DNA from 3 places in the Thermoanaerobacter uzonensis DSM 18761 genome. Region 3 is predicted to be linked to each of the others. Evidence: riboswitches for the same ligand, from Rfam matches in the RefSeq annotation. Region 3 holds a riboswitch; each other region holds the start of a gene.
The links. A riboswitch is a leader RNA that binds a small molecule or an ion and turns the genes downstream of it on or off. The one in region 3 is predicted to bind S-adenosylmethionine.
Positions count from the first base shown of each region.

Region 1: it holds a riboswitch for S-adenosylmethionine, as region 3 does, so the genes downstream of both, BUB32_RS05325 (homoserine dehydrogenase) here and BUB32_RS05790 (methylenetetrahydrofolate reductase) in region 3, are expected to answer to the same signal.
Region 2: it holds a riboswitch for S-adenosylmethionine, as region 3 does, so the genes downstream of both, metK (methionine adenosyltransferase) here and BUB32_RS05790 (methylenetetrahydrofolate reductase) in region 3, are expected to answer to the same signal.

Region 1 is NZ_FQUR01000009.1:146,895-154,866, reverse strand. Features, by position in the region: gene BUB32_RS05350 (ferredoxin domain-containing protein) at 1-33, opposite strand, end outside; gene BUB32_RS05345 (Na+/H+ antiporter NhaC family protein) at 218-1,582, opposite strand; gene BUB32_RS05340 (universal stress protein) at 1,613-2,752, opposite strand; gene rd (rubredoxin) at 2,870-3,028, opposite strand; gene thiC (phosphomethylpyrimidine synthase ThiC) at 3,105-4,403, opposite strand; TPP riboswitch at 4,449-4,556, opposite strand; SAM riboswitch class I at 4,745-4,855, shown strand; gene BUB32_RS05325 (homoserine dehydrogenase) at 4,923-6,206, shown strand; gene BUB32_RS05320 (homocysteine synthase) at 6,233-7,516, shown strand; gene metX (homoserine O-acetyltransferase MetX) at 7,537-7,972, shown strand, end outside.
Region 2 is NZ_FQUR01000007.1:110,267-118,238, forward strand. Features, by position in the region: gene yyaC (spore protease YyaC) at 1-366, opposite strand, end outside; gene BUB32_RS02240 (hypothetical protein) at 462-1,079, shown strand; gene BUB32_RS02245 (phosphodiester glycosidase family protein) at 1,122-3,485, opposite strand; tRNA gene BUB32_RS02250 (tRNA-Pro) at 3,822-3,897, shown strand; tRNA gene BUB32_RS02255 (tRNA-Val) at 3,902-3,977, shown strand; tRNA gene BUB32_RS02260 (tRNA-Tyr) at 3,999-4,084, shown strand; gene BUB32_RS02265 (rubrerythrin family protein) at 4,222-4,725, shown strand; SAM riboswitch class I at 4,835-4,939, shown strand; gene metK (methionine adenosyltransferase) at 5,001-6,188, shown strand; gene recD2 (SF1B family DNA helicase RecD2) at 6,388-7,972, shown strand, end outside.
Region 3 is NZ_FQUR01000010.1:10,370-18,341, reverse strand. Features, by position in the region: gene BUB32_RS05820 (HutP family protein) at 1-36, shown strand, start outside; gene BUB32_RS12955 (hypothetical protein) at 108-254, shown strand; gene BUB32_RS05815 (sodium ion-translocating decarboxylase subunit beta) at 267-1,394, shown strand; gene BUB32_RS05810 (spore coat associated protein CotJA) at 1,766-1,939, shown strand; gene BUB32_RS05805 (spore coat protein CotJB) at 1,944-2,201, shown strand; gene BUB32_RS05800 (manganese catalase family protein) at 2,215-2,787, shown strand; partial or broken gene BUB32_RS13275 (YbaK/EbsC family protein) at 2,804-2,881, opposite strand; gene BUB32_RS05795 (homocysteine S-methyltransferase family protein) at 2,906-5,329, opposite strand; gene BUB32_RS05790 (methylenetetrahydrofolate reductase) at 5,343-6,254, opposite strand; SAM riboswitch class I at 6,318-6,422, opposite strand; gene glgP (alpha-glucan family phosphorylase) at 6,922-7,972, shown strand, end outside.

The DNA of each region.
Region 1 (7,972 bases), on a different contig from region 3:
CATCAAATGAGCAGCTAATTCAATTACATCCATAATGTCTCCCTCCGAGTTTTTAAGATGAATGCGCTATCTATTATAATATTGATATATTTTTTTACTTTTTGCAATAAGAATTGATAAAGTTTTGTCATATTGCTTCTTTTAACATAAAAAGCAGGATTTTATTCTTTTTTTTACAAATAGAATCGGAATGAAAAAGTCTTAGCTTTAACACTCTTCAAAATTCTTCTGTTGTAGCATTGCTATATTGCTTATTACTTTCTATAAACACGGTAAGTATTGATAATATAGGGAATAATAGATTTAAATAAGCATAGGGAAGGTAATCAATTACTTTTACTCCTAAAACTGCAGAAGGAAGCATTGCTGCTAAGTTCCAAGGTATTATTCCGGCAAGTATCATGCCTGAATCTGCTATTGCTCTTACCATCATATCATTTTTTACGTTAAGACTTTTAAAGACCTCCAGCATTATGCGGGAAGGTAAAATTACAGAAAGAGCTTGATTACAAGTTATTACTGCCATTAAAGTGCTTAATAACATTGTGACCAAATAGGCAATTTTAGGGTTTTTAATTTTTTGGGCTTTTCTAAAAACTGCTTTTATAATTCCTGTTCCTTCTAATATTCCAGAAAGAGCGGTAGCAAAGGTTACTACTCCTATCATTGGGAAGATGGAAATCATACCTCCTCCTGAAAAGATAGATTTAAATTCTGGAATATTAGAGATATTTCCCAACATAATGACTTTTAAAGAATCTGTAGGGTTATAACCATTTAGTAAAGAGACAAAGTAGGAGAGAAGGACAGCAATTGAAAGATTTATCTTTGTAGAAATCCTGAAAAAAGCCAAAGTTATAATCATTATAGGAGCTAAAAACAAGAAAAAGTTTATTTTATAATTTTTCAAAATTATAGCTGCAAGATTGTCAAAAGTGTAAGGCGAAGAAATATTAATGTGAAGACTTAAAAGATAGTATAATAAACCAGTTAATACAAAAGTAGGAATCGCAGTTTTAAAAAGAGATTTAAGTACATTGTATTGTCCAATTTCTGCCATATCTGACAGAAGAATAACATTTCCTGCAAGGGGAGAAGTCCTATCTCCTATAAAAGAACCGGATATTACTGCACCAGCAACTATTGGAAGAGAATAGCCAAAGCCATGGGCTAGTCCCATTATTACTATTCCAATAGTACTAGCGGTTCCTACGGCTGTACCTAAAATCATTGAGATAATAGAGGTTGTGATAAAAGACACCAACAAAAAAGCTTGTGGTTTTAAAAAGTGGGAGGCGTAGTAAATAAGAGCAGGAAGGGTTCCATTTTGTTTCCACAAGGCAACGAGGGCTCCTATCAAAAGGAGTATAATCATCACATTTATACCTTTTTTAATTCCTTTAATTGACATATTGATAAGTTCTTGAGGCGAAAAACCGTTTATCAAAACAATAGCAAAGGTTATTATATAGCTTATAAAAAGCGGTATATAGGGAGGTTGGTTAAACACTAATACCATTGTCATAGTTATGGCTAAAATTAACAAAAAAGTTATGAGTGAGATTCTAAATTTGTTTTCCATTTTTCACTGCTCCTTTTAGTAATGAAGAAGTTATTTATAAGGTATTACGTGAATTTCTATATTTTTTGCTTTTTTAATTAACTTTATAACAGTAGAACCTCTAAAAAAGGTTTGTAGTCTTGACCTTTGAGAATGCCCTATTATTATTTGTGTAATGTGCATTTGCTTTGCAAATTTTAAAAGTTCATCAGACACGCTTTTTCCTGTCAATGTGTAGACTTCTGCCCCTAATTGTTTTGCTAACATAAAATGGCTTTCTAAAACTTCTTTATCTTTTTCAGTAAGTTTAGGTGCAAGAAAATGTGTACAGTTTACATATACTACTACCCAATCACATTTGAATCTTCTTGCTCTCCTTGCACCCCTTCTTATAAGCTTTTTAGATAGTGGGTTTGGTGTTATGCACACCATTATTTTTTCATTTGTTTCCCATGTATCAGTTATTCCATGCTCTTTCATATATTCTTCTAATTCTATATCTACTTCTTCGGCGGTAAGTCTTAGCATTAACTCTCTTAAAGCATTTAAATTTCCTTTTCTAAAAAAGTTAGATAGACACTCATTGACCTTGCTTACTGGATAAATATCTCCTCTTTTTAATCGATTAAGCAAAGCATCAGGAGTCAAATCTACAGCAACAATTTCATCTGCGTTATCGACTATGCTGTCAGGGATTGTTTCTCTTACAGCAACACCTGTGATTTGTTGAATAACGTCATTTAAACTTTCTAAATGTTGGATGTTAAGTGTTGTAATTACATTTATTCCATGACTTAAAATTTCTTCTACATCTTCATATCTTTTTTTGTGTTTAGAGCCAGGTGCATTTGTATGCGCTAATTCATCTATCAAAACTACTTCTGGTTTACGAGCAATTATGGCGTCGGTATCCATTTCTTCTAATATCATGCCGTGGTATTCAATTTTTTTTCGAGGGATTATTTCTAAATTTCCTATTTGGGCTTCTGTCTCTTTTCTTCCATGAGTTTCCACATAACCTATTACTACATCTTGACCTCTTTTAAGACGCCTGTTGCCTTCATTGAGCATTGCATAAGTTTTTCCAACACCAGGAGCATATCCTAAGAATATTTTTAATTTTCCTCGCTGTTGTTTTTTTATAATTTCTAAAGCTTCTTCAGGAGTTAACCTCCTAAAACCTTCACTCATTAAATTTACACGCCCTCCACAGTTTAATTATATCTTTGTTTGAGTATAGTGATTTCATACAACTATAATAATATGAATCTTATTAAAAATCAATAAAAAAAGAGAGCAATCGCTCTCTCATATTTTTTCAAACATATCTTTTCCTACCCCGCAGTCAGGACAAACCCAATCGTCAGGCAATTCTTCAAAAGGAGTTCCTGGTTCAATTCCTTGTGATGGGTCTCCTTCTTCTGGATCATAGATGTACCCACATACTGTGCATTGCCACTTTTCCATAAAAAATACCCCCTTGATATTTTCCTTTATTATAGCAGAAATTAGTAAAGAAAATCAAGGGGAAGGCAAAAGGATATTAACAGGTCGTAGCTGAAGTTCCAAGGTACTCACTGACAATTTTCATAGCGCAGAATTTTCCGCACATACTGCAAGTTTTGGCTGTAGATATGTTTTTATTGACGCGATATTTAAAAGCTTTATCAGGGTCTATAGAAAGCTTTATTTGCTCATTCCAGTTTAAGGCTTTTCTGGCTTTAGCCATAGTTAAATCTTTTTCTTTAGCACCTTTTACGCCTTTTGCGATATCTGCGGCATGGGCAGCTATTTTTGCTGCAATAACGCCTTCTTTGACATCTTCTTTGTCTGGAAGTCCGAGATGTTCAGCGGGTGTAACATAGCAAAGGAAATCAGCACCAGAAGCTGCTGCAATTGCTCCTCCGATTGCAGAAGTTATGTGGTCATAACCAGGAGCTATATCAGTCACAATAGGACCAAGCACATAAAAAGGAGCGTTGTGACAAAGTTGTTTTTGAAGTTTTACATTTGCTTCAATTTGGTCAATTGGCACATGCCCAGGTCCTTCTACCATAACTTGAACTCCTGCCTCTCGAGATTTCTTTACCAATTCGCCAAGGATTATAAGTTCTTGAATTTGTGCTGCGTCTGTAGCATCTTCAAGACAACCTGGACGCAGTCCATCTCCTAAGCTTAGAGTTATGTCATATTTTTTAGCAATATCAAGGAGTCTATCAAAATGTTTATACAAAGGATTTTCTTTGTTGTTATGGAGCATCCAAGCAATTGTAAAGGAGCCACCGCGGCTTACTATATCCATCACTCGGCCGTTGTCTTTAAGCTTTTTCAATGATTCAAATGTTAGACCACAGTGGACTGTAATAAAATCAACCCCGTCTTTTGCTTGTTCTTCTATAACTTCAAAAATGAATTCTTCAGGCATAGCTACAATGCTACCGTATTTGGATATAGATTCTACAGCTGCTTGATACATGGGGACAGTTCCTACAGGGACAGGGGAATTTTCAAGTATTTTTCTACGAGATTGGTTAATGTCACCTCCTGTGCTTAAATCCATTACCGCATCTGCTCCAGCTTTTACAGCAACATTTAATTTTTCAATTTCTTTGTCAATTTCAGTGTATGCATCAGAGGTTCCTATATTGGCATTTATTTTTGTCGATAAACCCCTTCCTATCCCTTTGGGAATGAGGTTTTTGTGGTTAATGTTTGATGGTATTACTATTTCTCCTTTTTTAACTCCTTCTAAAATAAATTCTTCGTCTACTCCTTCATACTCTGCGACTGTTTTCATCTCTTTTGTGACAATGCCTGAAAGGGCGTATTCCAATTGTGTCATAATAAAAACCTCCTTAAAAAATAAATAAACCATGGGGATTATAGCCATGGTGGATGACCACATCCCTACGCAGGTACTAACCTAACAGGTTCAATGGGTTAAAAGGCAACACCTTTTTCTCAGCCGCTTATGCCGGCACCCCATGTGGCAAATATTAAATTTTTATAATCGATAGGGTATAAATATTCTAGAATATTATTATACCACTAAAAAAAATCGGCGTATATTAAAATTTAGAAAAAATTTAAGAAAGAGTACAAAAAAAGTTCTTGACTTTACAGTTTCAAAGTGATAACATAGATTACAACATGTAAAATTGAATATAAATATTACACACAAACCTCTTATCAAGAGTGGTGGAGGGACTGGCCCGATGAAACCCGGCAACCGGCATTTATATGCGTCTGGTGCCAAATCCTGCAGGTTAGGGTGTCTAACCTGAGAGATGAGAGGAGTGGCGGATTATTAGGCCCTCTTCTCATTGAGAAGAGGGCCTAAAAATTTATTTGGAGGTGTGACATGAAAATAAAAATCGGATTATTAGGACTTGGTACAGTAGGAACAGGAGTATATAAATTGATAACTTCAAGAGGAGGTCATATAAGGGAGAGCACAGGGGTTTATCCTGAGATAAAGAAGATACTGGTGAAAAATCTCAATAAGCCAAGGAAAGTGAAAGTAGAGGGACTACTTACCCAAAATGCTGAAGAAATTTTGAAAGATAAAGAGATAAAAATAATCATTGAAGCAATAGGAGGCATTTCTCCAGCTTACGAATATGTGAAGGAGGCTTTGGCTTCAGGGAAGCATGTAATCACTGCAAATAAAGAATTGATAGCTAAGCATGGAGAAGAATTAAATGAAATAGCAGAAAAGAATAGAGTATTTCTAAAATGTGAGGCAAGTGTAGGTGGGGCTATACCTATACTGCATCAAATTGATAGATTAAAAATTACAGATGAAATAGATTTTGTAGGCGGTATAATAAATGGCACTACTAATTATATTCTCACTAAAATGACTACTGAAGGCAGAAGTTATAAAGAAGCACTTAAAGAAGCCCAGCAATTAGGATATGCAGAAGCAAATCCCGATTATGACGTAAAAGGCTTTGATGCCCTTTATAAACTTGCTATATTAATGAGGAAAGTGTTCAATATAAACGTGCCAGTAAATTCTATAACCAGAAAAGGAATAGACGAAATCACGACTCAAGATTTAAATTACATCAATAAGTGGGGATATAAAATAAAATTATTTGCCTGGGGCAAAAAAGTCAAAGATGGCATCTTTGCAGGAGTGGAACCAGTTTTAGTCGAAGAAAATAATATTTTGTCAAGGATAAACGACGTAAATAATGCTATCATACTTAGAGGGGATAGTTTTGGTGAATATGTTTTTGTAGGAAAAGGTGCTGGAGAACTTCCTACAGGGGATGCTGTAGTGGCAGATTTAATTGATATATTGTTAAACTATGATATCAAAGATAATAAGAGGATAGACTTTCTTCCAATTCGTCAGGGAAGTTTTACAGATACTTTTTATATAAGGCTTGAAACTCATAAAGAAAATATTTTAAGTTTGAAAAAAGTTTTAAAGTTTTTAAAAGAACAAAAAGTATCAATTGTGGAATCTTCCTATGAAAACGGCACATTTACAGCTATTGTTAAAATGAAGAAAAGTGTTGAGACATTTACAGAAAAATTAGAAAAAATAACCGAGATAAAAACTATTTTTAAAGTTTTGCAAGAGGATATAACAGAAGAAGTAAGTAAATTTGAGGATTTTGTAGAAGTGATTTAAAAAATTTTGTGAAAGGAGTTATAAGTATGTCTAAAAAATATGGTTTTTCAACTTTGGCAATTCATGAAGGATGGGAGTCTGACCCAACTACGGGAGCTGTAGCTCTTCCTATATATCAAACTTCTTCCTTTGCTTTTAAAAGTACTAAGCACGCTGCAGACCTCTTTGCCTTAAAAGAAGAAGGGTATATATATACTCGAATGATGAACCCCACAGTTGACGTTTTTGAAAAGAGAATAGCTGCATTAGAAGGTGGGGTAGGTGCCCTTGCTGTATCTTCAGGTCAAGCAGCTATAACGCTGGCAGTTACTAATATCGCAGGAGTAGGAGACGAGATTGTATCTTCTACCAATCTTTATGGAGGGACTTATAACCTTTTTGCGACTACTTTGAAAAAGTTTGGTATAAATTTTAAGTTTGTGGACCCCAGCAATCCTGAAAACTTTAAAAGTCAAATAATAGATAAGACAAAAGCTTTGTACGTTGAGACTATTGGCAATCCAAAAATTGACGTGGCTGACATTGAAAAAATAGCAGAAATTGCCCACACTGCAGGAATTCCTCTCATTGTAGATAATACTTTTGCAACTCCTTACCTTGCACGGCCTATCGAGTTTGGGGCTGATATAGTGGTACATTCGGCGACTAAATTTATAGGTGGTCATGGGACTTCTATAGGTGGAGTTATAGTAGATTCTGGAAAATTTAATTGGGACAATGGAAAGTTTCCAGAACTTACAGAACCAGATCCAAGTTATCATGGTATAAGGTATGTAAAAGATGTAGGTGAAGCAGCTTATATTGTAAAAGCGAGGGTGCAGCTTTTAAGGGATTTGGGTACTGCTTTGAGTCCATTTAATGCATTTTTATTCGCACAAGGATTAGAGACTTTATCTCTTAGGATGGAAAGGCACAGTCAAAATGCTTTAAAAGTTGCAGAGTTTTTAGCTTCTCATCCCTACGTTTCGTGGGTAAATTATCCAGGACTTAAATCAAGTCCCTATTATGCTTTGGCACAAAAGTATTTGACAAGAGGGCAAGGAGGAGTTTTGACTTTTGGCATAAAAGGTGGATTAAAAGCAGGCATTAAATTTATAGAGAGTTTAAAATTATTTACTCATCTTGCTAATATAGGGGATGCAAAGTCTTTGGTTATACATCCAGCCAGCACGACCCATCAGCAGTTATCAAAAGAAGAACAGTTAGCTTCTGGTGTTACGGAGGATATGATAAGACTTTCTGTAGGGCTTGAGGATATAGAAGATATATTAGAAGACCTTGATAATGCCCTTTATGCATCGCAAAAATAGATAAGGAAAGGTTGATGTAAATGATAGTTGAGGAAAAAAAGGTTACACTAAAAGGGAAAAATATATTCACTACAGAAAGTGGATATAGCTTTGATGAACTTACTATTGTTTATGAAACTTATGGGAAATTAAATAAAGAAAAAAATAATGTGATACTTGTGGAACACGCTTTAAGTGGCAGTGCCCATGCAGCAGGTGTACATCCTGGGAAAAAAAATATTGGCTGGTGGGACCCTTTAATTGGTCCGGGCAAGTATATTGATACAGATAAGTATTTTGTCATATGCTCTAACTTTCTTGGCAGTTGTTATGGAACGACAGGACCTTCTTCTATAGACCCTAAAACAGGGAAACCTTACGGTTTAAGGTTTCCAAAAATTAATATAAGAGACATGGTGAGAGTGCAGAAACTTCTTCTAGATTATCTTGGCATAGACCGAATAAAAGTCGGTATTG
Region 2 (7,972 bases), on a different contig from region 3:
TTTCCCCACACCTTTTCCAGGGTACAGTGGGGCTTTTTTTATTGAGATTTTTCCTATACTTTCTTTGTCTCCTAAAGAAGCATCTATAGCTATAATTTTACTGTTAGGATGCTTCTTTTTTATGTATTTCATATTCTCTTCTAGGTTCATAGCGTGGATTGGAGATTTTAAGGTGCCGTAAACAAAGTAGGTTGGTGGAAGTGATTTTGATAACAGATTTCCCACGATAGGTCCTAAGGAATCACTTATAAATTTGTCTGTGCCAATACATAAAAAAATTGAATTAGGACTTAAATATGTACTTAAAAAATTTGATATAAAATAAATTGCATTTGAGTCGTCATATTTAAGCCTTAATTCATCCATCTATAAATAGCCTCCTTTACAAATAAGTTGAATTAAAATTTTTATGGCAAGCAATAATAAGAATATGCAATATTAATTGAAAGGAATGACTGATATTGAAGAGACTAGGATTATATTTGGTTTTGATTGTTGTGATTGCTCTTTTTACTACTATGTTTATGTTGAAGACAAAGTTTGAAGAACCTATTTATTTCTCTCAACAAAATTTGCGGGATAAAAATGAAATCCAGCTTACGAAAGAAAATGAGAGGGTTTGTGAAGAAGAGCAAACTGCCAGTTCAAGAGTAGATAAAGTAGATAAAGAAGAAAAAGAAATGGCAAAAAGAAATCAAAGAAGTGAAAACGCCAGGAAAGTAAGGATTTTTAAAGAGAAAATATTAGAGGACCTGCTTAAACAAAAAAACAGAGAAGTTTATGATTTGGGAAATAACAAAAAAACGCAAGAGGAAAATAGTGGCGATAACAACATAATAATTACTCCAGAAAAGATTTTACAAGTGCAAAATGAGATGGAACCTTTACAAAAAATCAAAGTAATGAATATTATCCTTAAATTAGGAGCAGAGGATATGAACGAAATTATGAAAATAGCTCAGAAGGGCTTGACACAAAAGGATAATGACAAAATAATGGAAATATTGAAAAATAAGCTTTCCTCTGAAGATGTTAGGTACCTTGTAGAAATAGCAAATGAATATTTTGCAAAAAAATAAACCCCTCCTTAAAATTAGAAGGGGTTTTAAATTTCGTTAAATTTATTTATTTATAAGATTTTTAAACTGATAGTTTATTTCTTTGCTGTTTACCATTACAGAAATAAAACCAAAGTCATTGTATATGTCATTTGTATTGCCTTCTACGTCTGTACCATAAGTTGTGATGTATCTTATTTCATCATTTAAAGTAGTGTAAAACTTGCTTTTGCTGTTATATATAATCCACACATTTTTACCTGTATTTTTGTTAAATTCTTTTAGAGTCTCTTCAAATAAAGTAGCTTCTTTTACGTCTTTAAAACCATCACTTCCCCATACTGGTTTAGGAAGTATGACAAAAAGGTTATCTCCTTTTACGTTGCTGAGCTGTTCTTTAAACCAAGTCCATTGGTTTTTATCAGGACTTAAAAGACTTCCACTGCGATTGTTAAGGGCAATAAATGTTGAATTGTTATAATTATATACCTCATACTTCTCATTGGTGGTAATGTATTTAACTTTCAAATTATTTAAAACTTTTTCATCTATATCTCCTAAAAATATAGCCAGGGGGTATTCTTTGTTTGCAATATCAGCCGCTTTTAAAGATATTTGCAACTTCAAAAGGGTATTGTATTTTGTATCACCAAATACCATAAATTTAAAAGAATTAGAAGTATTTTTCACAGGCGCTTCTTTGTTAGCTGGGTCTATTTGTGTAAACTCTGTAACTTTAGGAAGTATTGACGTGTCAAATTCTGAACCTTGTCCTACTCTAACGGGTAAAATGGCTTTTTCTCCCAGTATATTTGCGACAAGTGCACCACTCGCATCAAAATTAGAGGATATAAATGCTCCCTTGTTATCTATATTGCCAATGTTGTTATAAACATCCCAAGTAATATCTTGCGGTTCTATTAAAGCTCTGTAGCCTTTTATGTTCTTTGCAGTGACTGTTATGGGTACTGCTTTGTTTTTATCAACGACTATATTAGCTGGATTAAATCGTATGTCTACAGGTTTGTCAAGAGAATTTATTTTGATAGTCCCAATAGCATTTCCTACTCTTGCAGTTATAACACCTTCTCCTACGCTTGTTGGCATAAAAGCATTACCACTAAATACTCCAGTAATTCCACTTACTGAAAACAAAACTTCTTCAGGATTAATTATGACAGGATTGTAATTTTCATCGTATCCTTTAACTGTAATTGTCCTGTGAAGTCCTTTAAACACGTTAGTATCTGATACTTCTAATTTTAAAGCGTATAGATTTCCCTTAGGAGCTGTGTTAAATATTCCTATTCCATTTGCTACTTTTCTTTCATAGCCTTCAGGAGCATAATTTGCAAGTTTAGCGTCAGTATCCCCTATTGGTCTTATTGCCATTTGTGTTGACCCGCCACCGTCTAAGTTTAAAGCATCATATGCACCTAAGGATATCATTAAATTTGCCATTTCTGTTTGTGTCATTCCACGGCTTGAAGTACCGTCAACAGTGGCGATGATCAAATATTTTTTGTCTTGAGTATAGCCTATTGCTGTTCGTGCTGTGTAGCCTTTTATTTCATGAGTGAAAGGCGCAATTTTTCCGTCTTTTACAAGGATTGTGCCGCCACTTACAGCCATTTTGAGATTTTGAAAGGGAGGATTTGTATTTATGTCTTTTTGTATTATATCTCCTGGCTTTAAAGTGAGTAAATTTTCACCTACATAACCTGCACCAGCCAACACATATCCGCCTTGTGGTATTTCGACAGAAGGCTGTCCTTGACGCACTTCTAATACTCTGTCATTTTCATCTACAATGACTTCTACCAATTGAGGTACATTTTCATTTGCTCCCGGAGATGTTGTAAACCAATCCCTTGTGTACATTACTAAATACTCAAAAGTATTGCTTATTTTATTTATTGCGGCAAGAGGAAGTTTCGTGCCGTTTGGAAGAGTAACGGACATACTTTTTGACCAATATTCTATAGAGGGAACTCCATTTGCGTCAATGGAGAAAGTGGCCAGTTTACTCTCATTTGAAGGGTCTGTTATTAACCTTCCATCTTTTACTGTTGCTCCTATTACGAATCCTGTTTTTGTATCGAAGAAATCGCCGTTCACAGCAGCCACAGCACCATAAGAATTTGCCATTTCACGCACTGGCATTCTATCTTTTATGCCAGTAGGATTGAAAATTACTGATACATCAGTATATTTATCAGTTAAGTCCACTTTTAACACGTTAATGTTTATCCATCCTTCAGTCGTAAAATAGATTATATTTTTATGTACTACTCCTTTACTTAAATTTTGTGCAAATTCTTTTGCCTCAAGGATTGTATATGTATCGGCCTTTACATTTTGCATTGGAAAAGCTAAAAATAGTAGAAGAGAGCTGATGCATAAAGATAATATTTTTTTAATTCTCAATCGTATCCCTCCTGGTGTTTTTTGTATTTTACGTATGTTTTCTTTTCAGGTTAATTGTACCATCGTATTATTACAGGTGTATTACAAAAACATAAATATTTGGTTAATATTTATTATTTGCCGCGTAAATAAAGTTGAAACAGTAAGCTTATCAGCTTGAAGGGGAAATTAAAGAAATTATTTACTTACATTTTAAATTAATAAGTTTAAAATATGACGTATTCTTAAAAAATTTAAAGATTAAAAGCGATAAATCAATAAAACGGCCATTTTTAAGCTTCTATGCCTATTGTGAAATTTCATTTTTTCTATTATAATTTATTTCGTCACTGATGTCGGGATGTAGCGCAGTTGGTAGCGCACGTGCTTTGGGAGCATGGGGTCGGGGGTTCAAGTCCCTCCATCCCGACCATTGTGGTCGTATAGCTCAGCTGGGAGAGCACCTGCCTTACAAGCAGGGGGTCATAGGTTCGAGTCCTATTGCGACCACCATTTTCAAAAATTAAATATTGTGGAGGGATACCCAAGTGGCCAAAGGGGGCAGACTGTAAATCTGTTGGCTGTCGCCTTCGATGGTTCGAATCCATCTCCCTCCACCATTGAAAAAAAGACCGGAGGGTCTTTTTTTATTTTTCTCCTTCAAATATCTTGACATGGTAAAAAAGTGTAGTATAATATTATTTGAAAAAGAAAATAATTATTTATTAATAAAAATTTAATTAAGGAGGAATCTTTTATGAGAGAAATGACAAGACATAACCTTAGTGAAGCTTATGCAGGAGAGAGCCAAGCTCACATGAGATATCAAATTTTTGCTGATGTAGCTGAAAAAGAAGGCAAACCTAATATTGCAAGACTTTTCAGGGCTATTTCCTATGCTGAATTGGTACATGCTACAAATCACTACAAAACTCTTGGAGAAGTAGGGAATACAGTAGAGAATCTTGAAAAAGCTATAGAAGGGGAAACCTTTGAAGTAGAAGAGATGTATCCTGCTTATAATGCTGTTGCAGAACTTCAAGAGGAATCTGGAGCTAAAAAAAGCATACATTATGCTATTGAGGCTGAAAAAATACATGCAAAATTGTACACTGAAGCAAAAGAAGCAGCATTAAAAGGAGAAGATATAAAGATATCAAAAGTTTACATATGTCCTGTTTGCGGATATACCTCTGTTGATGTATTGCCAGAAAAATGTCCTGTATGTGGAGTTCCTGGAGAAAAATTTGTAGCATTTTAAATACAATTTCAAAAAAGAGCATGTTTTGGCATGCTCTTTTTTGATGCAAAAATATTTGACATAGTAGATAAAGTGTGCTATAGTAGACATCAGAAAATTTAATAACATGCTCTTATCAAGAGAGGTGGAGGGAAAGAGCCCGATGAAACCCGGCAACCTGTCCTATAGGACAAGGTGCTAATTCTCTCAGAAGCATGCTTCTGAAAGATGAGGGTGTGTGCCTCTTCTTTTAGAAGGGGTTTTATTTTGTTTTTAAGGAGGAATAGAGAGATAAAATGCGTAAACTGTTTACATCTGAATCTGTTACTGAGGGACATCCTGATAAAATCTGCGATCAGATTTCTGACGCAATATTAGATGAAATTTTGAAAAAAGATCCCTATGCCAGAGTTGCTTGTGAAACAGCTGTGACTACTGGTTTGGTCATGGTAATGGGGGAAATTACTACCCAGTGCTATGTAGATATACCAAAAGTAGTGAGAAAAGTAGTAGAAGAGATTGGCTACACAAGAGCAAAATTCGGTTTTGACGCCGACACTTGTGCAGTTATCACTTCTATTGATGAGCAATCTCCTGATATTGCCCTCGGTGTGGACAAGGCATTAGAAGCTAAAAGAGGAGAACTTTCAGATTCGGAAATTGAAGCTATTGGTGCTGGAGATCAAGGCTTAATGTTTGGCTTTGCTTGTGATGAAACAGAAGAATTAATGCCTATGCCTATAATGATGGCTCACAAGCTTGCGAGAAGACTGGCTGAAGTTAGAAAAGATGGGACATTAAGCTATTTAAGACCAGACGGTAAAACACAAGTAACAGTAGAGTATGAAGATGACAGGCCTGTGAGGGTAGATTCTGTTGTAGTATCAGCTCAACATGCACCTGAGATTGACCATGATGCTATTGAAAGAGATATTATTGAACATGTAATAAAACCCATAATTCCTGAAAATATGATAGATGATAAGACTAAAATTTTTGTAAATCCAACGGGGAGATTTGTAATTGGTGGACCTCAAGGTGATAGTGGACTTACAGGAAGAAAAATTATTGTAGACACATATGGCGGATATGCAAGGCACGGGGGCGGAGCTTTTTCTGGTAAAGACCCTACAAAAGTTGATAGATCCGCAAGTTATGCTGCAAGATATGTGGCAAAAAATATTGTGGCAGCAGGACTTGCTAATAAGTGTGAAGTGCAATTAGCTTATGCGATAGGTGTTGCTACACCTCTTGAAATAGGTATTGATACTTTTGGCACAGGCAAGATACCAGATGAAAAGATTTCGGAAATTGTAAAACAAGTTTTTGATTTAAGACCTGCAGCTATAATTAGGGATTTAGATTTGAGAAGACCTATTTATAGACAAGTTGCAGCTTATGGCCACTTTGGAAGACACGACTTAGACCTCTCATGGGAAAAAACAGACAAAGTAGATATATTAAGAAAATTGGCAGGAATATAAATTTGAAGCCCGGGTAACCCCGGGCTTATGGCATTTTTTATATATCTTTTTTTAATGCCATAGAATTTATGCTTTGTAAACGCTTCGCTACCTTTAATTATACCACAAAAATTGAAAAAAAGAAATGAATTGGCTTTAATTTGCTTTAAATATAAGGTAAAATTAAATAAAGAAAAGAATTAAAACAGGAGAATCGGTTATGATTGACATGGAAGGTGTAGTTGAAGAAATAATTTTTAGAAATGAACAAAATGGTTATACGGTTTTAGAATTAAGTACCCAAGGTTTAGTAGTCACTGCTGTAGGTTATATGCCTTATGTAAACATTGGGGAAAGAATTAAAATTGAAGGAGAATGGGTAGAACATCCTGATTACGGAGAGCAAATTAGGGTTTTAAATTATGAAACTTTGGCTCCCACCACTTTAGAGGGAATAGAAAAGTTTTTATCTTCTGGGTTAATTCCTGGAATAGGTCCTATTACAGCAAGAAAAATTGTAAAAAAGTTTGGTGTTGATTCTTTAAATATAATTGAAACTGCACCAGAAAGATTAAAAGAAATAAAAGGTCTAAGCGATGAGAAAATAAAAAGAATTTGTGAAGCTTATGAAATGCAAAAGGGCATAAAAGAAGTGATGGTATTTTTGCAGGGGTACGGTATTTCTACTGCAATGGCTATAAAGATTTATAAAGAATACGGAAACAACGCGATTGAAATTATTAAGCAAAACCCTTACAGATTGGCTGACGATATATTTGGAATAGGATTTAAAACTGCAGACAAAATAGCAGAGAGCCTAGGAGTTGACCCTCATTCTCTATATCGCATATCTTCTGGTACTCGATATGTTTTGATGCAATATGCGGCAAATGGTCACACCTATGTGCCAAAAGAATTGTTAAAAAAAGAAGCAGCAAGTTTGTTAGAAGTAAGCGAAGAAGAAGTAGAAGATTCTTTTGTGCTTTTAGTACAAAATGAAAAAATACATATTGAAACTTTTGAAGATGATACTGTAGGAATTTACTATATACCTTACTATATGGCTGAATTACACACGGCAGAGAGATTGTTTAACATGACACTAATGGAAAATGAAGATTTAGGCATAGATGTCCAAAAAGAAATTAGAAATTTTGAAAAAGAAACAGGTATTTTGTTGGCAGAAAATCAAAAATTGGCTGTAGAAGAAGCTATTAAAAATTCTGTTGTTGTCATAACGGGAGGTCCAGGCACAGGAAAGACTACGATAATAAATTGTATAATACGTATTTTTGAAAAAGCTGGTAAAAAAGTGGCTCTTGCAGCCCCAACAGGAAGAGCCGCAAAAAGGATAACGGAAGCTACTGGAAAAGAGGCAAAAACTATTCATAGGCTTTTAGAATATACTTATTCGGAGGAAGAAGGGAAGGGCTTTAACAAAAATGAAAAAGACCCATTAAAATACGACGTTATAATAGTTGACGAAGTTTCAATGGTAGATATATTGCTTATGAATGCTTTATTAAAAGCCCTACCTATAGGGGCAAAACTGATTTTAGTAGGGGATGCTGATCAGCTTCCATCTGTTGGAGCTGGAAATGTCCTAAGAGATATAATAGACAGTGGCATAGTAAAAGTGATACGGTTAAAAGAAATTTTTAGACAACAAAAGCAAAGCTTGATAGTAGTAAATGCTCACAAGATAAATAACGGAGAATATCCCACCTATAACGATAAAAACAGCGATTTCTTTTTTATAAATGCCAACACCCAAGAGGATATATTAAAAACCATATTGGAACTTG
Region 3 (7,972 bases):
CATGAGAGGTTGGGTTTTGGAATAATGCACTTATAAAGTACATAAGGGGAGACAGAGGGAAAGAGTCATAATACTATGGCTCTTTTATTTTTTCAGGAGGTGAAATAATGGTACCAGATACAGTTTTAGGAGCTATTTATTTGTCAATCATAGACATGGTTTTGTTGTCAATGCTTCTTTTATTAATTGGTGCTATATTATCAAAGATATTTCCGTTATTTAGTAAAATCGAAAAATTTATTAACAAAAAATAAGGAGTGACACAAATGGATATTCTCTTAAAGCTTTTTAAGGATATGATACAAACTACTGGGCTTGTTCATTTAACTTTGGGCAATATCTTTTTAATCTTTGTGGGAATATTTCTCATATATTTAGCTATTGTAAAAAAATATGAGCCATTTTTACTTCTTCCAATAGGTTTTGGCAGTATTGTAGCAAACATACCAGCTACTGATTTATTACAACCTGGAGGACTTATACACTTTTTTTACTTAGGGGTTGAAAAGGTTATCTATCCTCCCCTTATCTTCCTCGGCGTAGGTGCCATGACGGACTTTGGACCTATGATTGCGAATCCTAGTTTAATGATTTTAGGTGCTTTTGCCCATATAGGAATATTTATAGCGTTAATAGGAGCTAAGGTTTTAGGTTTTAGTATATTTGAAGCGGGGGCAATAGGAATAATTGGCGGGGCAGACGGTCCAATGGCAATTTATGTAACTCAAAAATTAGCTCCCCACCTTATGGCTCAAATATCTGTCGCTGCGTATTCTTATATGGCGTTAATGCCTTTAATACAACCTCCTATCATGAGGTTACTTACTACAAAAGAGGAAAGGCAAATAATGATGAAACAGATGAGACCCGTTTCAAAAACAGAAAAAATAGCCTTTCCTATTGTAATAACTGTTTTAATAAATTTACTACTTCCTCCAATTGCTCCTCTTATAACAATGTTAATGTTAGGAAATCTTCTAAAAGAATCGGGAGTTGTAGAAAGGCTTGCAAAAACAGCCAGTGGAGAATTTATGAATGTAATTACAATATTGTTAGGAGTTTCTATAGGCTCTACAATGAAAGCAGATACTTTTTTGACCATTAAGACATTAGAAATAATCGTCTTAGGGCTTATAGCTTTCATGACAGGAACAGCTGGAGGTATACTGGGAGCTAAGTTTTTAAATAAGCTCTCTGGTGGAAAGATAAATCCCCTTATAGGTTCTGCAGGTATAGCTTCTGTTCCAATAGCTGCGAGAGTATCCCACTCTGTAGCCATAAAAGAAAATCCTTACAACTTTTTAATAATGCACGCCATGGGACCGAATCTTGCCGGAGTTTTTGGAACGGCAATAGCAGGTGGAATAATGCTTGTACTATTAGGAGTTCATTAAAGCAGCCAAAATGGCCGTTCATCTTGTTGACAAAGTTCAAAATTTTTAAATAGGATATTTTGCATCGTCGCTCCGATGTTCCAAAGCGACAAAACTAAACTCGACCTTCGTGTTCCGGCAGGGTACCGGGCACATCCGACCTCCTTGTCTTAGTGCCCGCCTCCGCCATCCGTGGCTACGGCCCTGCCTCCACCCTCGGTCTTACTAAGTTTTGTTGCCGCTTTGTCACAAGTCGCACCGATTGCAAAATATCCTATTTCCGAAAGTTTGTCTACAGTCTGAACAGCCAAAATGGCTGTTTTTTTACTGTATCACAAACATATATACAAGAATATTATATTAGTAAAACTACAGATTTGGAGGTTTAAAAAATGTACGACTATAATCCTTATATACAAGATTATGCTTTTCCTTCTCTAAAGCTTGCACAAGCTTATGTGCCTTTACAGAAGTATGTATCTCTTTATCCTCCGGAAGAAGCCATTAAAAAAGGCACTGCCTTTCCTGAACTTGATATGCCTTATGTAGGCGAAAAAATGAGGTGATAAAATGGATAGCAATCAAATATCTATGCTTAAGAAAATCATGGAAATGGAGTTTACCTGCATAGATTTGAATCTATATTTAGATACTCATCCCGAGGACCAAAAAGCTCTTCAAGACTACAACTATTATTCTAATCAATTGTCTATGCTAAAACAGCAATATGAACAATTTTACGGACCTTTGATAGTTTTTGGTCATTCACAAAGTCAATATCCTTGGAAATGGATAGATGACCCATGGCCTTGGGAAATAGAATATTGAGGAGGACTTTGCTATGTGGGTTTATGAAAAGAAACTACAATATCCTGCTAAAGTATGCAAACCAGATGTAAAAATGGCAAAATACCTCATCGCCCAATATGGAGGCCCTGATGGAGAATTGGCAGCCGCCTTAAGATACCAAACTCAGCGATTCGTCATGCCTACGGGAAAAGCAAAAGCAGTTTTGACAGACATTGCTACAGAAGAATTAGCACACCTTGAAATAATAGCAACTCTTGTTTTCAAACTTTTAAAAGGAGTACCAGTAGAAATATTAAAGAGAGAAGGATTAGGGGAATACTATACAGAACATGATAGAGGCTTATTCTACGCAGATACAACTGGAATGCTGTGGACCGCCGCCTATATCCAGGCTAAAGGAGATGCAATCGCTGATCTACACGAAGATATGGCAGCCGAAGAAAAAGCAAGAGCAACTTATGAACATTTAATAAATCTTACAGATGACCCTTGTGTAAAAGATACTCTAAGGTTTTTGAGAGAAAGGGAAATTGTACACTTTCAAAGATTTGGAGAGACTTTAGTACAGGTAAGAGAATATATGGAAAGTAAAAAATTCTTTTAAAAAAGTAGATGTATGTCTATTGGCATACATCTACCCATTTTCCTTCTACTATTTTATCAAGGTCCTTAACTTTTATGGTAACAGCAGCATTTATATTATTGACACTTCAACACCACCTTTAAATACCACAAGTTTTACATAAAAGAGCATTTTTTAAGAAAAACTTATCAGCAATTTTAACTGCATCTTGAGCCGTTTTTCCGTAATAATCTGCTCCAATCTTATAGGCATATTCCTCAGTCAAAACAGCCCCGCCTACCATTATTTTCACATCAGTATTTGCTTTAAGCAGTTTGATAATTTTTTCCATGTTAAATAAAGTAGTTGTCATTAAAGCACTTAAACCTACTAATGGTGCCCCACTCCGTCTTATTTCTTCTAATATCACTTCTCCTTTGACATCTTTTCCTAAGTCAATTACATCATATCCATAGTTTTCAAGCAAAACTTTTACTATATTTTTTCCTATATCATGTACATCTCCTTCAACTGTAGCAAGTATTATTTTACCTTTAGATACTGAACCTTTTGGAAGCTTTTCTTTTATTATCTTGAAAGCACTTTGCACCACTTCTGCAGAGCTCAAAAGTTGTGGCAAGAAATATATGCCTTTTTCATATCTATCTCCCACTTCTTTTAAGGCAGGAATTATTATGTTATCAACTATAGAAAGAGGCTGAACTTCCTCCTCTAAAATATTTTTTACTATATCTTCTACTCCTGACTTTTTGCCTTCTAAAATCTGGATATAGAGTTTTGATTTTAAATCTTCTTCTTGAATTTTTTGTTGTTCTTTCTCTTTGACCTCCTCTTTTTGCTTTTTCCCATATATATTCAGATAATTCACACTGCCTTTATCTTTATTTAGTAAAACCATTGAAGCCCTCAAAGTGTCCATCATGGCTTCATCGCAGGGATTTATAATAGCAGTAGTAAGCCCATAAGATGCTGCCATTGCTAAAAAAGTAGAGTTTATCAACCTTCTTTCAGGTAAACCAAAGGAAACATTGCTAAGTCCTACAACAGTATTTGCTCCTAACTCTTCTTTAGCCAATTTTATCGCTTCTAAAGTCTCAATTGCAGCCTCCTGCTCAGAAGAAACCGTCAGCACAATACAATCTATCAATATGTCCTCTTTAGGTATGCCATACTCTTCCGCTTTTTTTATAATTTTTTCCGCATTTTCAATTCTTTCATGCCTATCTTTGGGAAGCCCTTTATCTCCTACAGTAAGTCCTACAACACAAGCTCCGTATTTTTTAACAATAGGAAGCACTTCTTTTAAACTTTCCTCTTTTGCACTTACAGAGTTGATTATGGGTCTACCTCTTAAAATTCTTATAGTTTTTTCTATCGCTTTAATATTAGTGCTATCTATTTGAAGAGGAAGGTCTACTACATTTTGTATTTCAGAAACTACCTTGGGAAGTAATTGCTCCTCATCTATTCCTGGTACCCCTACATTTACATCCAATATTTCTGCTCCACATTTTTGCTGTTTTATAGCTTCCTCTACTGCTAAACCTACATCTCCGGCCAAAAAAGCCTCACTTAACTTCTTCTTCCCAGTTGGATTAATACGCTCCCCTATAACCCTTAAAGGATAATTTTCACCTATGAAAACTGTTTTTGTATTAGAAGCTACAGCTGTAAATTTGTTTACTTTAACTTTTGGCTTTAAATCTTTTACAGCCTCTTTAACAAGTTTTATATAGTGAGGAGTAGTACCGCAGCACCCCCCAACTATAGAGGCACCTTTTTCAACAAGAGAAGGAAAGAAACTAGCAAATTCTTCTGGTTTTAAGTCATAAACTGTTTTGCCGTCTCTAATCACAGGCATACCTGCATTAGGTTGTGCAATAATAGGTATGCGAGAAACTTGAGACATTTTTTCCACTACACTTACCATTTTATCGGGACCTGTCGAGCAGTTAACGCCAATGGCATCTAATCCTAATCCTTGTAAACTAACTACTACAGTTATAGGGTCTGACCCCATGAGAGTCCTTCCATCTTCTTGAAAAGTCATTGTACATATAACTTTCATGTTTGAATTCTCTTTAGCAGCAAGAATGGCAGCTTTTGCCTCCAGCATATCTGACATTGTTTCAATTAAAACAATATCTGCTCCTGCACTTTCTGCAGCTATAACTACTTCTTTAAAAACATCATAAGCCTCATCAAAAGTCATGTCTCCATAGGGGGTCAAAAGCTCGCCAATAGGTCCTATAGAAAGTGCAACGGGTTTATCTTTGGAAGCTTCTTTAGCTATTTTAACTGCTTGAGTGACAATATTGAAAACCTCATTTTCTAGTCCATATTTTGCTAATTTTATCCTGTTAGCCCCAAATGTATTTGTTTCAATTACATCCGCTCCTGCTTCTATATAGGACTTGTGGATATCAAATACTACTTCTGGATGGGTTATATTCATATATTCGGGACACTCTCCCGTTTTTAAACCCCTCTCTTGAAGTTGTGTTCCCATTGCTCCATCAAAAACAATCACTCTATTTGAAAGTTCTTTAAAAATGTCTAACATTTTTTACCTCCATTTAATTCATTTGTACTTTATTTTCTTTAAAATCACAGGCCAAATCATCAACTCTTGAAATTATTTCCAACACAGCATCTGTACTTCCTAAAGGCATAATGTGAATTCCCCCAACTTCACTGCGTATCCGTTTTATAAACTCTACAGCTATGTTTATTCCTTCTTCTTTTCCTCCATCCTTTAGCCTTTCTAAAACTTTTTCTGGAATATCTATACCTGGCACTTTTTCATTTAAATTGACTGCCATTTTATAGCTTTTAAGAGGTAATATGCCTACCAAAAGTGGTACATTGAAATTTTTAATCTTTTCAATAAACTTAAATAAAATATCTTCATCATAAACTGGTTGTGTTTGAATAAACTCTGCCCCTGCTTCTATCTTAACTTTAAGCTTTTCTATGGCCTCTTCTCTTAAATCACTTGGATTTGCAGTAGTACCTGCACAAAATTCTGTTGGTGAATCTAATTTATTGCCATTGTAATCATAACCTCTATTAAAGGCACTGATAATCTTTAAAAGCCCAATAGAATCTACATCGTATACCCCCTTAGCTTGAGGAGTATCACCATGGGAGGGGTCGTCTCCTGTCAAAGCTAATATATTTCTTACCCCTAATGCATAAGCTCCAAGGAGTTCAGACTGAAGCCCAATTAAATTTCTGTCTCTACAGGTCAAATGAAAAATAGTTTCAATGTTTAAGTGGTCTTGCAAGAGGTGAGCTACTGCTATGGGACTCATTCGCATATTCGCCATAGGAGAATCCGTTATATTTAAGGCATCTACAATGCCTTTTAATTTTCTCGCTTCTTCAATAGTTTTCGTTATATCTACCCCTTTTGGCGTAGAAATTTCTGCTGTCACAACAAACTTCCTTTTCTTAAGTTTAGTACACAAATTTTCATTTTTCAACATCTACATCGCCTCCATTTCTAAAAATAAAAAAGTCTCTTCGCCAAAAGAAGAGACACTAATACTCTCTCATCTTTCAGCGAAACGCTGCTGGAATTGGCACCAAGACGCATATAAAATGCCGGTTGCCGGGTTTCATCGGGCCAGTCCCTCCACCACTCTCGATAAGAGATTTTAAAGTATTAAATTGTTAAACTATTTAAGCTATATGATACTATGGATTAACTCCTATGTCAATAGAAATTTTTTTGTCCCTCTCTAAAGATTTTGCAGGCTTTTAACTTTTTTAAAATAAATCTGTAAATTTTTTATATTATTTGCTATACTATAATTGTAAAGAATACAAATTTTCGAGAAAGGAATGTTTTTCATGTTCTCATCTCTTATTTTTGGTATCCTTTCTATTGGATCAATTATACTTTATGGTTTAATCTGGTGGAAAATTTTTGATAAAACTGGTTATGGAGGAGCATATGGCCTTTTGATGTTTATACCTATTGTGAATTTTATAATGCTTTTAGTATTAGCATTCACTGAGTGGCCCGTACATAGATATAAAAATTATTGAGCAATAACACTGCTTTTATTTTTAATACTTGTGCAACCACTTGCATAATGATTTTTTTAATATTATAATATACTTAACACTTGAAAAATGAGGAGGTTTAATATGAGTAATGAAAAATTGCCAAAAGTAGCCTATTTCTGCATGGAATACGGCTTACAATCAGATTTCAAACTATACGCAGGTGGTCTTGGCATTTTAGCAGGAGACCATCTAAAAGCCGCAAAAGAATTAGGTATGCCTTTAGTAGGAATAGGCATACTGTGGAAACAAGGTTATACAGAACAACATATCGGTGAAGACGGATACCCTTATGATGCTTATCGCAATTACACACGCAAATACGACTTTTTAAAGGACACAGGAGTAAAGGTAAAAGTAAAAATAAGAAACAAAGATGTATACTGCAAAGTATGGTTGGTAGACAGCTTTGACAATGCACCTTTGTATTTGCTTGACACAGATATACCAGAAAATGGAGATAGATGGATAACAGGTCAACTTTATGGATGGTTTGGCGAAGAAAGAGTCGCACAAGAAATAGTGTTAGGCATTGGCGGAGTAAGAGCTTTAAGAGCTTTGGGAATTGATGTAGATGTTTATCATTTTAACGAAGGGCATGCAGTATTAGCAGCCATTGAGCTTATAAGAGAGAAAATGGAAAATCAAAATATGAGCTTTGAAGAGGCGTGGAAAGCTACAAGAGAAGAAGTAGTATTTACAACCCATACCCCTGTTAAAGAAGGAAACGAATCTCACGATTTAGAACTTCTTATGTACATGGGCGCAAACAATGGTCTTTCAATTGAGCAAATGGCTCAAATCGGTGGTGTTCCTTTTAATATGACAGTCGCAGGTTTGAGACTTTCTCGCATTGCAAACGGTGTCTCAAAACTTCACGGGCAAACTGCAAACAAAATGTGGCAACATGTTGACAACAAAGCACCTATAATCTCCATAACCAATGGTATTGACAGAAACACTTGGGTAGATAAAAGGATAATAGAAGCCTACAACAAAGGTGAAGGACTCCTACAAACTCATAATATTTTGAAACAAGACTTAATTGATTTTGTATATCAAAGGACAGGAGTTAAATTGGACACTGACAAGCTTTTGATAGGTTTTTCAAGGAGAGCTGCTCCTTACAAAAGAA